Regions from separate parts of the Agrobacterium salinitolerans genome, predicted to be linked through region 1. Evidence: riboswitches for the same ligand, from Rfam matches in the RefSeq annotation. Region 1 holds a riboswitch; the other holds the start of a gene.
The links. Region 1 has a riboswitch for cobalamin ahead of O9X91_RS21175 (CbtB domain-containing protein). Riboswitches for the same ligand answer to the same signal wherever they lie in the genome.
Positions count from the first base shown of each region.

Region 1 (7,648 bases):
GGCCTTGGGCGGCTGGAAATTCCTTTATTTCGATCCCGCCGCACCGCCGCGCGTCGAACTCGCCAATGCCAATGCCGAATTGCTGCGCGGCCAATATCTGGTGGAGGGCCCGGGCCATTGCGGCGAATGCCATACGCCCCGCGACGCGCTCGGTGGTTTCCTTGCGGGTAAATGGCTGGCCGGTGGCCCCAACCCGGAAGGCGAGGGCCGCATTCCCGACATCACCCCCGGTTCGCAAAGCATCGGAAGCTGGGCCGAAGCCGATATTGCCAGCTATCTCGAAACCGGCTTCACGCCGGAATTCGACAGCGTCGGCGGCTCCATGGTCAAGGTGCAGCAGAACATGGCGCATCTGACCACCGAAGACCGCGATGCGATCGCCGCCTATCTCAAGGCCATTCCGGCGCGGTAACCCTCAGCCGAGGCGAGGCACGCGGGTCGAAAGCAGGCCTGCCATTGACTCCTGCATCTGCCCGACGGATAACATGTCCGTGATGGTTCCTTCCGGGCGTTCCGGAAGGTGAAAAGGGAACACGATAGGGAGAAATCCTCATTCGTGGCTGCCCCCGCAACTGTGAGCGGAGAGCCTGAAACGAAATGCCACTGGCAAGCCATATCGCCTCCATCAAGGGCGAAGGCGATGCCGGGAAGGTGTTTCAGGTTTTGACCCGTAAGCCAGGAGACCTGCCATCGCGGAAATATCCATGCCGGCGGGGTGTCCGGAAGAGCGGAATTTCAGGGTGGTGGCATCAATGCCTCCCTGTATCAGTCTCGTATCCCCGTGGTGAAGTATATCGCATGCGGTCCTGCGGCTTTGCCGTTCGGCCGCATCTAAAGGCGCGGGGTCGCGCCGGGAGAGGGGTCACCATGTCCACCAACCTGAATACGGCCAATTCAGCCGTTTCCGTAAAAACAGCCAGCGTCGCGCAGTCGCTGACAGCGATCGTGCTTGGCCTGTTCGTCGTCGGTTTTGTCGGCTTTTCCCATGTGGAAGCCGTTCACAATGCCGCGCATGACACGCGTCATGCCAATGCCTTCCCCTGCCATTGAGGGGAAACGGCATGTCGTTTTTTCGCAATATCGTCTTCACCGCCATTCTCGTCGGTATCCTTGGTGGCTTTGCCGTTTCCGCCATGCAGGCTTTTGGCACCACGCCGCTCATCCTTCAGGCGGAAACCTATGAAAGCGCCGGCGAAGCGTCCCACAGCCATGATGCGCCGGCGCCCGGCGCTGCCGTTCCCGCCCATGAGCACAATGACGAGGCCTGGGCTCCCGCCGATGGTTTTGAGCGCACGGCCTATACCGTCGCCGCCAATGTCTTGACCGCCATCGGTTATGCGCTGGTGCTGACCGGCCTCATGTCGCTGCGCGGCACCAATACCGGCTGGCGCGAAGGCCTTCTCTGGGGCGTTGCGGGTTTTGCCGCCGTCATGCTGGCCCCGATGATCGGCCTGCCGCCGGAACTGCCGGGCAGCCCGGCCGCCGCCCTTGAGGTGCGCCAGATCTGGTGGCTCGCCACCGTTGCCGCAACCGCGGGCGGCATTGCACTGATCGCGTTCCGCCGCGAACCGTGGGCAGCTCTGCTCGCGCTGGTGCTGATCGTCGCGCCGCATGTGGTGGGCGCCCCCCTGCCGCCGGAAGGCGAACATGCGCTGGCGCCACTGCCGCTGGAACGTCAGTTCATCGTTGCCGCCACCATCACCAGCTTCGTCTTCTGGGCGTTGCTTGGCACGTTGAGCGCGTTTTTCCTGAAGCGCTTCCAAGAGGCTTGAAACCATGCACGACGCAGCGGAATGGAGTGAGGAGCTCGATGCGCTGCGTTTTGCCGTTCCCGGCCACGGCGCTTTCTGCGCCGTGCACCGCCTTGCCTTCAAGGCCGTCCTCGGGGCAATCCCGGGGCGCGAGGCGGCTCTCTCCTGCTTTCATGAACACCAGGCTGCTTTTATCGCTGCTGCGCTCAGTAAGATAAAACGCTCGAATTTGCCCGCGGGTCGCAGCCTGCATCTGAACAGCCGCGATATTCGCCGTGCGATTGCAGGTGAGGGCGATGCTTCGGCGGCGCGGGTGTGCCGGGTGCTTGATCGATATTGACTTGCTCCATATTCCCACCACCGTCATCCCGGCCTTGAGCCGGGTTCCCGTCAACGCGCGTCTGCGCGGCGGGAAGAGTCTTTTTCAGCCCAAGGACTTAGGCTGGCTGGATTCCGGCTAAAGGTTGGAGTGACGGGGAAGTGGAGGGTTGTGAAGCATTGAGGCGGATGCGCCTCAGCGATGCTCCGCCGCAAAAACCTGAAGTTCCGCCTCGGCTTCCGGACCAAAGAGGCCGAGGCTTTTCAGAATTTCCACCGCGAAACTCACCGGTGCGCTGCCGGGTGCCGTGACGATGCCACCATCGCTGACCGCTTTGGGCTGATCGCGATAATGCGCCTCACCGCGATAGGCCGGATAGGCCTTGTGGGATGCCAGCGAATTGCCGGTATGGGCGATATCGTTCAGAACACCCGTGCCGCCGAGCGCACTTGCCGCCGCGCAGATGCCGGCCACCAGCCGATCCCTGTCGCGAAACCGGTGCACCAGCCCGCCAAGATCGACAGCCGTTCCCTTTTCCCAGCTGAGACCGCCGGGAATGACGAGCGCATCGATGTCAACGGGATCAAGCGCATCATAGGATGTGTCCGGCGTCACCTTCAGCCCGCCCATCGACGTCACCGGCCCACCATCAGGGGTGGCATAGACGATTTCGACGCCGAGATAGCTGCGCGCTGCCGCCGTAAGCAGCGCCGGCTCCCAGTCGGCAAAATCCTGCGCGAGCGCAATGGCGATCCGTGTCATGACCGTCTCCGTGGGCTTTAATCAGGCGATGGACTGCATGTAGCGCATGCCGGTAACCGGCCGCGGCGCGAAATCCATGTTTTCGTAGAAACGATGCGCCGCCACATTGCCGGTCGTGGCGCTGACGGAAAGATAATCGCAGCCGAGCCGCTTGGCGATATCCCGCGCGCGGGAAACCAGATGCTGGCCGGTGCCATGACCGCGATGGCCGTCACGCACGAAGAGATGATGCAGCTCCAGTCCGCGCCGCCCTTCCTGCGCCCTGTAGAGCGGCAGAAGCAGGGCGTAACCGATCAGCGCGCCATCGGCTTCGGCGACGAGACCATGCACCCAGGGCAGGGCGCCGAACAGGTCGCGCTCAAGCTTCGCCGGCGTGATCGCCGCCGCATCGCCATGGTAGGAGGCAAGCAGCGTGATCATCTCATTGAGTTCGGGCAGATCGGTCTTGCGCGCGCCGCGAATGATGACGACGGGCGGTCTTTCCAGTGTCAGGGAGCTATCTTCGGTCATTTTTTCGGTCCTTTGGTCTTATCGGTGCCGTCAGGACGTTTGAAAACAACAAAGCCGCCTGACGGCGGCTTGTTGACAATATGATCTGTCGAGCCGCCCTTAGAGGAAGGCCCAAAAATACGAGCAGGAGATGGGTGCGCGTTCGTTGATCATGGGAAATGCAATGCGCTCGAATCCATATTCTGTCAAGCCCGGTTTTCGGCTCAATGCTCGCCCTCGCACATGCCGTGGTTGGAAAGCGCGCGGATGACGTAGCAATCCTCGATCGAATGGCCGTGGCAATGGGAGACGATGCGTTCCAGCTCGTGTTCCAGCTTCTTCAGGCTGGCAATCTTCTCGCGCACGTCAGCAAGATGTTCGGCGGCGATGCGATCCGCACCCTCGCACGGCATTTCCCGGTGCTGACTGAGCGCGATAAGTTCGCGAATGGCATCAATGTTGAGGCCGAGATCGCGCGCATGGCGGATGAAGGTCAGCCTTTCGAGGTCGGATTTCTCGTAACGGCGCTGGTTTCCCTCCGAACGATCCGCCTCGCGGATGAGGCCCATCTGCTCGTAATAGCGGATCGTCGGCACCTTCACGCCGGTGCGTTTCGATAGTTCACCGATGGACAGCATGGCTTTCTCCATATCTCCAGTCTCTAGAGATATGGCTTTTTCGCGCCCGGTTCAATGGCCTCAAGTGGCGTCGTTGACGCCAAGAGCATGGGCCAGCGCCTTCAGAATCTGCGATTCGAGGCTTGCCATGTCCGGCTGGGCGGAAGCGGCCACGTCAGCATTGGCGCCAGTTGCGGCGGAAGCGCCGCTATCCATGTTCCAGAGAGCAGCGGCCAGGCTGGCGGAGGCACCGGCAAGCGGGGCTACGGCAGTGGCGACATTGCCTGCCACCGAAATGGCGCGATGGGCCGCCCGCGTCAGCTCCTGCAAAGCCTCGGTGGTGGACTGGCTCTCCCGGTTGTGCGCAGGCGCGATGCCGCGGACCGGAGAGGCGAAATTGATGCTGCTGGTTGCTGCGATAGTCGTCATGACTGTGAGTCCCCTAGTTCTGATGGGGCATTTTTAAGGTCCGAAACATTCCCGAAGATTGCGTCATGCACGCCTTGTGCAAAAAGTAGACGAAATATAGTATACCCCCCTATAGTATATGAGGTGCATATGTCCCACACGATCCGCAACAAGGACAAGTTGCTGGCCCGCATCCGGCGTCTGAAAGGGCAGATGGAGGCGGTGGAGCGCGCATTGGACGAGGCCAAGCCCTGCGGTGAGGTGCTGCAATTGCTCGCCTCCGTGCGCGGCGCGCTTTCAGGCCTGACCGGGGAGGTGATGCAGGAGCACCTGCACGAACATGTCGTTCATGCCGAAAATGAAGACGAGAGGGCGCGGGCGGCGGAAGAGCTGGCCCAGGTGCTGAAGACCTACATCCGGTAGGTCGACGCAGGCCAGCAGAACCGAAAAAGCCGGCACAGCTGAGAAGCGCCGGTAGAGTCGAGAGAGGATTGAGCGACATGACGACGACTTCCGAGCCTTTCGCCACGGCGGAGCATCACCATATTTATCTCGGTCAGAATCATGAGCGCAATGAAAGGCGCGTCTGGATGGTCATTGCATTGACCACCGTCATGATGGTGGCGGAGATTGTCGCCGGCCACTGGTTCGGCTCCATGGCGCTGACGGCTGACGGATGGCATATGTCCACCCATGCGGGCGCAATGCTGATTTCGGCGCTCGCTTATCTCTATGCAAGGCGCGAGGCGCGCAATCCGCGCTTCAGCTTCGGCACCGGCAAGTTCGGCGATCTCGCCGGTTTCGCCAGCGCCGTCGTGCTCGCCGTGGTGGCGCTGCTTATCGCGGTTGAAAGTGGCCTGCGCCTCATCAGCCCCGTCGAGATCGATTTCAACCAGGCGATTCTCGTTGCCGTCATCGGACTTGTCGTCAATCTCGTAAGCGCCGTGCTGTTGAAGGATGACCATCACCACGATCATGGCCACGGCCATGGCTCGCATGCCCATCACGGCCATGGCAGCCATGCCCACCACGATCACGGTTCGCATGCGGAGCAGGGTGCAAAGGGCGGGCGGGACAATAATCTGCGCGCCGCCTATCTGCATGTGCTGGCGGATGCGCTGACCTCGGTCCTTGCCATCGTTGCACTGCTGCTCGGCAAGTGGAACGGCTGGAACTTTCTCGACCCGTTGATGGGTATCGTCGGTGGTCTGGTCATTGCCCGCTGGTCATGGGGGCTCATTCGTTCCACGGCAACGACGCTTGTCGATGCGGTGCCGCTGGCGGACGACCTGCCGCAGGAAATCCGTGAAAGTGTGGAAACGGAAGAAGATCGTATCACCGACCTGCATGTCTGGCAGGTAGGTCCCGGCCACCATGCGGCCATTGTGGCAATCCATTCGCGGGCGCCGAAAGCGCCGGCCTTTTATAAGCAGAAACTTGCTGCCATACATGAACTGTCGCATGTGACGGTGGAGGTCAGCCCGGCAAGGGCCTGATTGGAATCGCCTATTCGGTATATTCCGAATAGGCGCTGCGCACCCATTCAGCCTGGGCTTCCGCCGTGTCTTCGGCGGAGGCCGCGACCGTCTCCTGATAAGCGGGCGCGCTGCCATTGCCCACGGCCCACAGAACATTGGCCAGCGACTGGGAAAGAATGGTGCTGGAAACGGTGGGGTTGCCGGGGCCGCGCTTCACGGCCTGCTCTTCCGGCGCACTTTGCGCGCTGCCAGCTTTTTCGATGTCGCGGATGCGACCCTGATAATTATATCCGCCAATATTGCTTTCGATCTGCATGTCGATGATTCCGCGTTCAAAAGTTAACGAATGGTTAACGGCGGCAACTTGTCCGAAGCTTGCGCTTGCTGCGTTGCAGCGATCGCCGAGGGTTGACAGCCGGCGAAGTAGTGCTTCGTTTTTGCATGGAGGGGGCGGGGCGTGCGAGGATGCAGCAGCCGTTTATATACGAGACGAGGCAGGATCGCATGGGTGCCGAAAGGCCTGCCTCACACTCCACGTCATCCTCGCCTCAAGGGCGAGGATGACGTGGAGAGTTTTAGAACTTTATAGACAGGATCAAGCGGATCACACCGTTTCCTTCTGCACCGGAGCAACGGGCTCCGGTACCTTCTCCGGTTTATCCGTCGCCTTCACCTCCACCTCAACCGTCGCCACCGTCTCCTGCTGCGCAGGCGTCACCATGGCGGCCACCAGCGTGTCGAGACCGATGCTGCCGACCGGCTTGCCGTCCTCATCCACCACATGGGCCTGGGTTTCATTGGCCTCCGACATGTCGCGGGCAATGGTTTCCAGCGTCGCGTTCTCAGGCACGGACATGCCTTCCGGCTTGCTGTCCAGCGGCTCCATCACCGTCGTCGCCTGCAGCACGCGGCTGCGATTGACGTCGCGAACGAAGTCGGAGACGTAACCATCGGCCGGTGAAAGGATGATGCTCTGGCCGTCGCCCTGCTGCACCACTTCGCCGTCCTTCAGGATGGCAATGTGGTCGCCGAGCCGCAGAGCCTCGTCCAGATCGTGGGTGATGAACACCACGGTCTTTTTCAGTTCCTGCTGAAGATCGAGCAGCATCGTCTGCATATCGACGCGGATCAGCGGATCGAGCGCCGAATAGGCTTCGTCCATCAGGAGAATATCGGCGTCATTGGCAAGCGCGCGGGCAAGGCCGACACGCTGTTGCATGCCACCGGAAAGCTGGTTCGGATAATAATCCTCGTAGCCGTCAAGGCCGACACGATTGAGCCAGTAACGGCCTTTCTCTTCGCTCTCCTTGCGCGGTATGCCCTGGATGTCCAGGCCGTAAACGCTGTTTTCCAGCACTGTGCGGTGCGGCAGCAGGCCGAATTTCTGGAACACCATCGCCGTCTTGTGGCGGCGGAATTTCCTGAGCGCCGACGTGCTCATGCCGCAAATGTCTTCGCCGTCGTAGAGAACCTCACCGGCGGTCGGGTCGATCAGCCGGTTGATGTGGCGGATCAGCGTCGACTTGCCGGAACCGGAAAGCCCCATGACGACGGTGATCTTGCCGCCCGGCATGGTGATGTTGATGTTGTTGAGACCGAGTACGTGGTTGTGTTTGTCGTTCAGCTCGACCTTGTCCATGCCTCTTCGTACCGCTTCGAGATATTTCTCGGGATGCTTGCCGAAGATCTTGTAAAGGTTGCGGATTTCGATGCTTTTAGCCATGGGAGACCTCGCGGTATTTCTGCAGGCGTTTGCCGAAAGCCTGGCTCGCCCGGTCGAACATGATGGCGATGGCGACCAGAGCGAAACCGTTCAGGAAACCT
Region 1 covers NZ_JAPZLN010000007.1:62,892-70,539, forward strand. Annotated here, with positions in the region: gene O9X91_RS21170 (cytochrome c) at 1-412, shown strand, start outside; cobalamin riboswitch at 479-706, shown strand; gene O9X91_RS21175 (CbtB domain-containing protein) at 868-1,050, shown strand; gene O9X91_RS21180 (CbtA family protein) at 1,062-1,772, shown strand; gene O9X91_RS21185 (hypothetical protein) at 1,777-2,091, shown strand; gene O9X91_RS21190 (type 1 glutamine amidotransferase family protein) at 2,266-2,832, opposite strand; gene O9X91_RS21195 (GNAT family N-acetyltransferase) at 2,854-3,342, opposite strand; gene O9X91_RS21200 (MerR family transcriptional regulator) at 3,546-3,959, opposite strand; gene O9X91_RS21205 (hypothetical protein) at 4,020-4,367, opposite strand; gene dmeR (Ni(II)/Co(II)-sensing transcriptional repressor DmeR) at 4,497-4,769, shown strand; gene dmeF (CDF family Co(II)/Ni(II) efflux transporter DmeF) at 4,847-5,842, shown strand; gene O9X91_RS21220 (hypothetical protein) at 5,853-6,140, opposite strand; gene O9X91_RS21225 (quaternary amine ABC transporter ATP-binding protein) at 6,429-7,547, opposite strand; gene O9X91_RS21230 (ABC transporter permease) at 7,540-7,648, opposite strand, start outside.

Region 2 (7,648 bases), on a different contig from region 1:
CCACTTGGGAAAGCCGGTGCGCTGGCACCAGCATCCGCGTCGGCGCGCTGCAGGATTGGCCGGCATTGCGCATGCCCGCCTGCAGTCCTTTCGGGACCGCGATTTCGAAATCGGCATCATCCAGCAGGATGTTGGGCGACTTGCCACCCAATTCCTGAACCACGCGCTTGATGGTCGGTGCGGCCGCCTGGGCGACCAGCACGCCTGCACGCGTCGAGCCGGTGATGGAGATCATGTCGACATCCGGATGGCTGGACAGAGCAGCACCAACGGCCTCGCCCGTGCCGCTGACCAGATTGAAGACGCCGGGTGGCGTGCCGGCATCGTGCATCAGTTCGGCAAACAGCACTGCGCTGTAAGGCGAAAGCTCGCTGGGCTTCAGGACAATCGTACAGCCAGCGGCAATCGCGGGCGCCACCTTGGCGGTGATCTGGTAGAGAGGCCAGTTCCAGGGGGTGATGAGGGCACAGACGCCGATGGCCTCTTTCGCTGTCGCGAGGCCTCCGTTCACCGACAGGAACGGATATGTCTCGAGCGTCTCCATCTGGACGCGGATATGTTCGGCGGCAAAGAAGACCTGCGACGACCGGGCAAAGCTGATCGGCGTTCCCATTTCGCTCACCATCGTCTGGGCGAAGAGCTCGGCGCGCTCGATAACAAGCGCATGCATTCTTTTCAGAAGCGCAAGCCGCTCCGGGATACTCGATTGGGCAAAACTGGGAAAGGCCTTGCGCGCGGCGGCCACGGCCAGGTCAACGTGGCGGGCGCTTCCGGCAGGGACATGGCCGGTAACCTGTTCAGACGCCGGATCGACGACCGGCAGCAGGTTCACATCGGCGAATGCCTGCCACTCGCCGTTGATGTAAAACTGGTTCTCTCGTTTCATCGCTACGTCTTCTCCTTGGTCCTGCACGACGTATTCCGTGCGCTTCGAACAGGATGACTGAAAGGGCAAGAGATCGACAGTCGATCTCGCCTGAGTGCCCGGTTAAGGCTGGGCTTAACAACGGCGGCCCGAATGGGCAGGTCCGCCGGTCGCCTCAGCATGATCAGCCAAGCGTCTGGCTGGCCAGTGAGTACGTCACCGGCGCACGCGTTCCCTCCGTCGCAAAATCCGCAAGCCGCTTGCCCCGCGACATAGTCAGTACGGTATCGTAGACGGTAAGACCGCTGCGCTGCACGAAGAGTGCAAAGTCACCTGTTTCGTAGTGCGTATCGAGACGCAGGAACCGGCCCTCATGATCGCGGATATGCGGCGAAACGACAGCGATGGCCTCCTCGTCGTTCGAGGCCACAATCGGCCCGACGACATGGCCGCGCCCGAACCGGCGACAGAGGGCAAAAGCCTTCAGTACGCCATCGTGGAAAAGGCCGTAGCTTCGCGAATGGGCCATGAGCTTTTCGATGACGCCTGAGCGCACCACGCCAAAGGCCGCCGCGTCGAGCGCCGTCACTGCGGCGAGATCATCAGCGCCCAAGACCCGCAAGTCGCCGGAAAAATCCTGCTCGAAGGGCGCATCGGTGACGATACCCTGGCACTGATAAACAATCTTTTCCGGCACGAAGTCGAGGGACAGGTAAAGCCTCTGGGCAGCCCGCGTTGCGTTGAGGCGCAGATCTATGCCGTCAAGATCTTGTAGCGCATATTCCATCAGCCAGAGGCCCGTGCCATGCGTCTGCAGGCGCGGCGAGGTGATGACCATGCCGATCGTTGCGAGCTCGGGCGATTGACGGAACCACATGGCGGAACTCATGATGCGGCCGATGTCATCGGTCGCAACGACGCCTTTGCCGACGTCGCGCAAGAACTGCCAGTCCTGCGGGCGGTGCGGCCAGCCGACCGAAATCGACAGCGCATGAAGCTGCTCAAGGTCCGCCCTCGCCACATCGTCGATCTGCATCGCGAAGGCATCGATCTGGTTTCTTTCTCCGAGCTTGAGGATTTCACTCACACGCATGTCCTCTATCAATTCCCACCATTTCGTGCCGCTCGTGGCGCATAGCGGCTCGATCATAACCCCACCGCGCCGCAGCTTTTGCTCGAAATCAGTGGAGCTTTGCAACATTTCACCGAAACGGTGATGCGTTCGGCATCACATCCTTCACAATGCCGTGCCCGATAGCTGTCGAACCGTGCCAAAGACGGCCGAAGCCTGCACCCGTGACCCGGTGAACGTGGCTGAAGTTCTGGAAAAACTGGTTTGCTTCATTAGCGTGTTCAGGACGCTGAATGCCGCGATCGTCGAATGGACCGAACGACTGCTGGTCGCAGCCCTGCGACGTCGAGGGCATCAGGAGGGGATGGCACAAACCCCTCGCTCCCGCCCCCTGAACCTGTAGAACCCCGAAATGGAGCTATTGCAAAACATGGATTCCATCTTGTGCGTTACATACAACAGAGTTTCGGAGGATGTGGTGGGAGAGGTGAACGCCGGTGTCACGACGGCCTGTATCCGCTATCCCTTGAGATAGCGACGCATGCAGTAGAGCAGCGTTGCCTGCTCTTCGCTCTCGCGAATGTCGATCACGCACCCGAAAAGAATTCGGTGCGTTGCTTCGTCGACGGCATTGGTCAGCTCGCATTCAAAGCTGACCGAGGCGTCAGCCAGAATCGGGACACCCGTGAGGCCGTCTTTCCATTCGCCAAGCGCAAATCGATCCTTCACCGGTCTCTTTCCGCCGAAAGGGTTCGAGATCTCCTCCTGGCCCGGCATCAGCGTGTTGACGCAGAAGTGTCGCGCACGCTCAAACGCATGAAAAGATGAGCTGGCTCGATTGATGCAGACGAGAAGTGTCGGCGGCGTGTCGCTGACACTGCAAACAGCCGATGCGGCGAAGCCGTAACGCTTCCCGCCGTATGTGGTGGTGACGACGTTGACCGCAGAGCCGAGACGCGACATGCCGTTGCGAAACGTGGCTTTGTCCACAATATCGAAGCGGTGGTTCACCATGTTCATGTCGGCCTCCTGCGGCTCCGGTAACGCTAGGCTGACAGTTCTTTTCGAACGATTTCCGCACCTGCGGCGAGAGCATTCAGCTTGCCTCGTGCTACCCGGCGAGACAGGGGTGCCATGCCACAATTGGTACAAGGGCAAAGTTTGTCGGCATCGACAAACTGAAGTGCCTTTCGCAGAGTAGCGGCCACTTCCTCCGGCGTCTCGATGGTATTGCTCGCAACATCGATCGCTCCGACCATCACCTTCTTGCCGCGAACCAGTTCCATAAGATCCATCGGAACGTGAGAGTTGTGGCATTCCAGGGAGATCATGCCGATGCTGGATTTCTGCAGCTTGGGGAAAGTTTCCTCATACTGCCGCCACTCCGACCCAAGAGTCTTTTTCCAGTCCGTATTGGCCTTGATACCGTAGCCGTAGCAAATATGAACGGCAGTCTCACATTTCAGGCCTTCGATTGCCTTTTCCAGAGTGGCAACACCCCAGTCATTCACCTCATCGAAGAAGACATTAAATGCGGGTTCATCGAACTGGATGATATCCACCCCGGCAGCCTCCAGTTCTCTGGCCTCCTGGTTCAGGATCCCGGCGAATTCCCAGGCCAGCTTTTCGCGACTTTTATAGTGATCGTCGAAGAGCGTATCGATCATCGTCATCGGCCCCGGCAGAGCCCATTTGATCGGCTGTTTGGTCTGCTGACGCAGGAACTTGGCGTCTTCGACAAAAACCGCCTGTTTGCGCGACACGGCGCCGACGACTGTCGGAACGCTCGCATCATAGCGATCCCGGATTCTGACGGTCTCGCGTTTTTCGAAATCGACACCATCGAGATGCTCGATGAATGTCGTGACGAAATGCTGGCGCGTTTGCTCGCCGTCGCTGACGATATCGATACCTGCCTGCCGCTGGTCGTCCAAGGACAAGCGCAAGGCGTCCTGCTTGCCCTCGATCAGTTCGTCATCCTGCAATTTCCAAGGCGACCAGAGTTTCTCAGGCTCCGCAAGCCATGAAGGTTTCGGCAAGCTGCCGGCGGTTGACGTGGGCAACAGTGTTTTCATGATGGGGGACCTTATGCTTTCAGTTCATCAAAGGGCGTGTTTGGTAGACCATTGCTCAAGAACAGTCCCATAGGGTTTGATGAAGTGCTCCTCAGCGAACCTTCCCTGCTCGACAGCCAGCCGGCTACGCTCTTCGCGATCGTAGACGATACGCGTCAATGAGTAGTCCTGATGCCCGAGACTCGGGCGATAACAGGCCCCTGCCGCGGAATTGGCATTATAAATTTCGGGCCGGTAAATCTTCTGAAAAGTCTCCATGGTGCTGATTGTGCCGATGAGCTCGAGATTGGTGTAATCGTCGAGCAGATCACCGAGGAAATAGAATGCAAAAGGCGCGACGCTGTTCGGCGGCATGAAAAAGCGAACCTTCAATCCCATTTTCTGGAAGTATCGATCGGTCGACGACAATTCATCCTGCTGGTATTCGACACCCAATACAGGGTGCTGATTACCGGTCCGGCCGTATGTCCTGCTGCTGGAGGCACTCAGGCAGATGACCGGAAGTTTTTGAAAGTGTTCTTTGTAGGCATCTGAATTCAGGAAACACTTGAACAGGTTTCCATGCAGATCGCCAAAATTCTCCGGCGTGCCAAATGCCGGGCGATCCTTATTGTAAGCCGGCAGCACGACGCTGAAGTCATAATCCCGAACATACGAGGAGAAATTATTCCCGACGATGCCTTCGATGCGTTCGCCTGTCTTATGATCGACGATATTCGTTTTCAGGATTTCGATCAGGGGGAAAGCATCAGTATTGCCTTCAGCATCAATCCTCATCTCGACGGAAACGATCTCGAGCTGGACAGAATAACGATCGTTTTTCGGATTGTCCCAATGCGCCAAGGCGTTGAAGCGATTGTCGATCATCCTCAGCGCGTTGCGCAAATTCTCCCGGCGGCTCTCCCCTCTGGCCAGATTGGCGAAGTTAGTCGTGAGCCGCGTATTTTCCGAGGGTTGATAATCCTCGTCAAAAGGAATGCTCTTGAGAGAGAACGTAAATTCACCGCTCATGGCAATATTGTTCTCATGGACCGAGAAAAACCCTGAATCTGTTTCTTTTTCTTTCAGTGCTCTCATTTTTTCTCTCGTGTTTCTCAATCAACAATCTTTAGCTTGTCTATGGCCTGGAGCGCGCCCCTCTTATGCCTGAGCCGTTGATGGAGAAAAATTGATTTCATTTCATTGAAGCATGAGCCGTCCTCATGGTTTTGGGTAAGCGACATGGCTTGCGGGACAAGTGGGTCTGGCCCGCCGACCGGAAACGAGGCCTTGACCCCACGAGCGGCATGGGACATTGGTTTACCGTCGTGGTTCTGTGGACGACAGTCCGGAGCTAAGAGGGAATTCGGTCAGATGCCGGAGCTGCCCCCGCAACTGTAAGCGGCTAGCGAACGTCCATTTTTGTCACTGGGTTTATCCCGGGAAGACGGGCGGGAGCGGTCATCCGCGAGCCAGGAGACCTGCCACGACAGATAACGTCCACGGGCGGGGTGTCCCGGAGTGCCGCTTTCGCGATCGGCATCTCCGCGCCGTCGTCTCTGCGTCATTGCCCAGCCCTGCCACAACCTGATGGCAGCGCCGATGATCAGCACCGACACGACAGACAAGCCCATGCAGCACCTGTCGACAACACAACTCGTCGATATCGTCTTCCCTGGTGACACAAACCATCACGGAACTCTGTTCGGAGGGACCGGCCTCGCCCTTATGGATCGAGTCGCTTTCATCGCGGCGACCCGCTTCGGGCGCGCACCCTTCGTGACCGCGTCCTGCGAACGTATCGATTTCAAACAGCCCGCACGCATCGGGCACATCGTCGAATTCACGGCAAGACCCGTCAAGGCTGGCCGCCGTTCCCTGACTGTTGAGGTCGAGATGGTGGCAGAGACGATTGTCGGCCGTCAACGGCATACCTGTACGCGCGGCGTCTTCCATATGGTTGCCGTTCCAGAGGGCGAGAACGCGGCGCATTACGCCTTACCCAAACTGCTTCCCGAGGACGCGCCGGGCGAAAGCGATATGCTTGCCATGGTCGAAATCGTCTTTCCGGATCAGGCTAACAGCGTCGGCCGGATGTTCGGGGGCGAGGCAATCGCCTACATGACAAAAGCTGCGTTCGTGACGGCATCGCGCTACTCCGGCAAGCTAGTGGTGCTGGCATCATCCGAGCGTATCGACTTCGCAAGGCCAATCGAGATCGGCGAAATCGTCGAGGCGGAGGCACGTGTCGCGAGCGTTGGCCGCAGTTCCATGTCCGTCGAGACAAAACTCTGGTCGGAAAACCTTCTGACGGGCGAGCGGCATATCACGGCTACCGGACATTTCACCATGGTCGCGGTCGACGAAGATCACCGGCCGGTTCCTGTTCGAGAAAGCGAACAGATAGAAGTCTTTCCCCTCGACCAAGGAGGCGCATAACGATGCTGGACAGGCAACATCTGTCGATCCTGCGCGAAGTCGATCGCATGGGCAGTCTGACGGCGGCGGCAGAACGGCTGAATGTGACCCAGTCCGCGCTGAGCCACACGATCCGCAAGCTCGAAGAACGCTATGGGGTCTCCATGTGGGAAAAGGACGGCCGCAATCTTCGTCTCACCGAGGCCGGCCGCTACATCGTCGCGCTGGCGCAGCGCGTCCTGCCACAGATCGAAAGGGCTGAGGATGTCTTGTCCGACTACCGCTACGGACAGCGAGGCTCGCTCAAGATCGGGATGGAATGCCATCCCTGTCACCAATGGCTGATGGGCGTGACAAAGCCCTATCTGGTAGACTGGCCGCATGTGGACCTGGAACTGACGACATCATTTGCTTTTGGCGGCGTGGCGGCGCTGACCGGATACGAGATCGATATCCTGATCACCCCGGACCCGATCGAAGCGCCTAGCATCCATTATCTACCGGTGTTCGACTACGAACTGGTTCTTGCCGTACCGGCCGACCACTCTCTGGCGGCCAAGGACCATGCCGAACCTGCGGATCTGCTGGATGAAACGCTCTTCACCTATCCTGTGCCACCCGAGCGGCTGGATGTGTTCACGCATTTCCTTGCGCCTGCAAATTGCCGCCCGCGCCACCACCGGAATGTCGAGACCACGGAAATGATGCTACAGCTCGTCGCGGCCGGTCGCGGCGTCAGCGCCATCCCGAACTGGCTGGTGCGTCGGGAGGCCGCCGAGCTCGGAGTTCGTCCCGTCAGTATCGGCAAATCAGGGATACAGAAGAGTATTCACCTCGGTTTGAGAAGCGGCGAAGAGGCCGTTGACTTCATCGCCGGTTTTCTCGCGACGTCGCGCATGGCCTCAGCCTGACACATCGTTGTCAGCATCGACATTGCTGTAATAGAGCTTGCCGATCTCGATCGGCTCACGGCCCTGGCTGCGGCGGTGAATATTGCTGTCGCGCAGGGAACAGACGCCGCCGCAATATGCCTGCTGGTAAAACTCGTCGCGTTTGCTGACATCAATCATCCCTCAATGATAGCGCCATCGCCTCAGGTGAGCTCAGCGACCAATGATGGCGTTCAAATGCCGCATTGTACACGACCAGATGAGGTGTCTGGAGGAGAGCTCCAGCGTCTTGCAATTGCCCGTTTCCTGCTGTTCAAGCCAATCTGCCTGGTAGCCGATGAGCCGACCT
Region 2 covers NZ_JAPZLN010000004.1:373,531-381,178, reverse strand. Annotated here, with positions in the region: gene O9X91_RS16970 (aldehyde dehydrogenase family protein) at 1-886, opposite strand, end outside; gene O9X91_RS16965 (GNAT family N-acetyltransferase) at 1,050-1,958, opposite strand; gene O9X91_RS16960 (flavin reductase) at 2,457-2,957, opposite strand; gene O9X91_RS16955 (methionine synthase) at 2,984-4,012, opposite strand; gene O9X91_RS16950 (DUF1852 domain-containing protein) at 4,040-5,023, opposite strand; cobalamin riboswitch at 5,304-5,494, shown strand; gene O9X91_RS16945 (acyl-CoA thioesterase) at 5,594-6,430, shown strand; gene O9X91_RS16940 (LysR family transcriptional regulator) at 6,433-7,320, shown strand; gene O9X91_RS16935 (hypothetical protein) at 7,312-7,479, opposite strand; gene O9X91_RS16930 (ATP-binding cassette domain-containing protein) at 7,486-7,648, shown strand, end outside.
Region 2: linked by a shared signal. The riboswitch ahead of O9X91_RS16945 (acyl-CoA thioesterase) and the one ahead of O9X91_RS21175 (CbtB domain-containing protein) in region 1 are both predicted to bind cobalamin.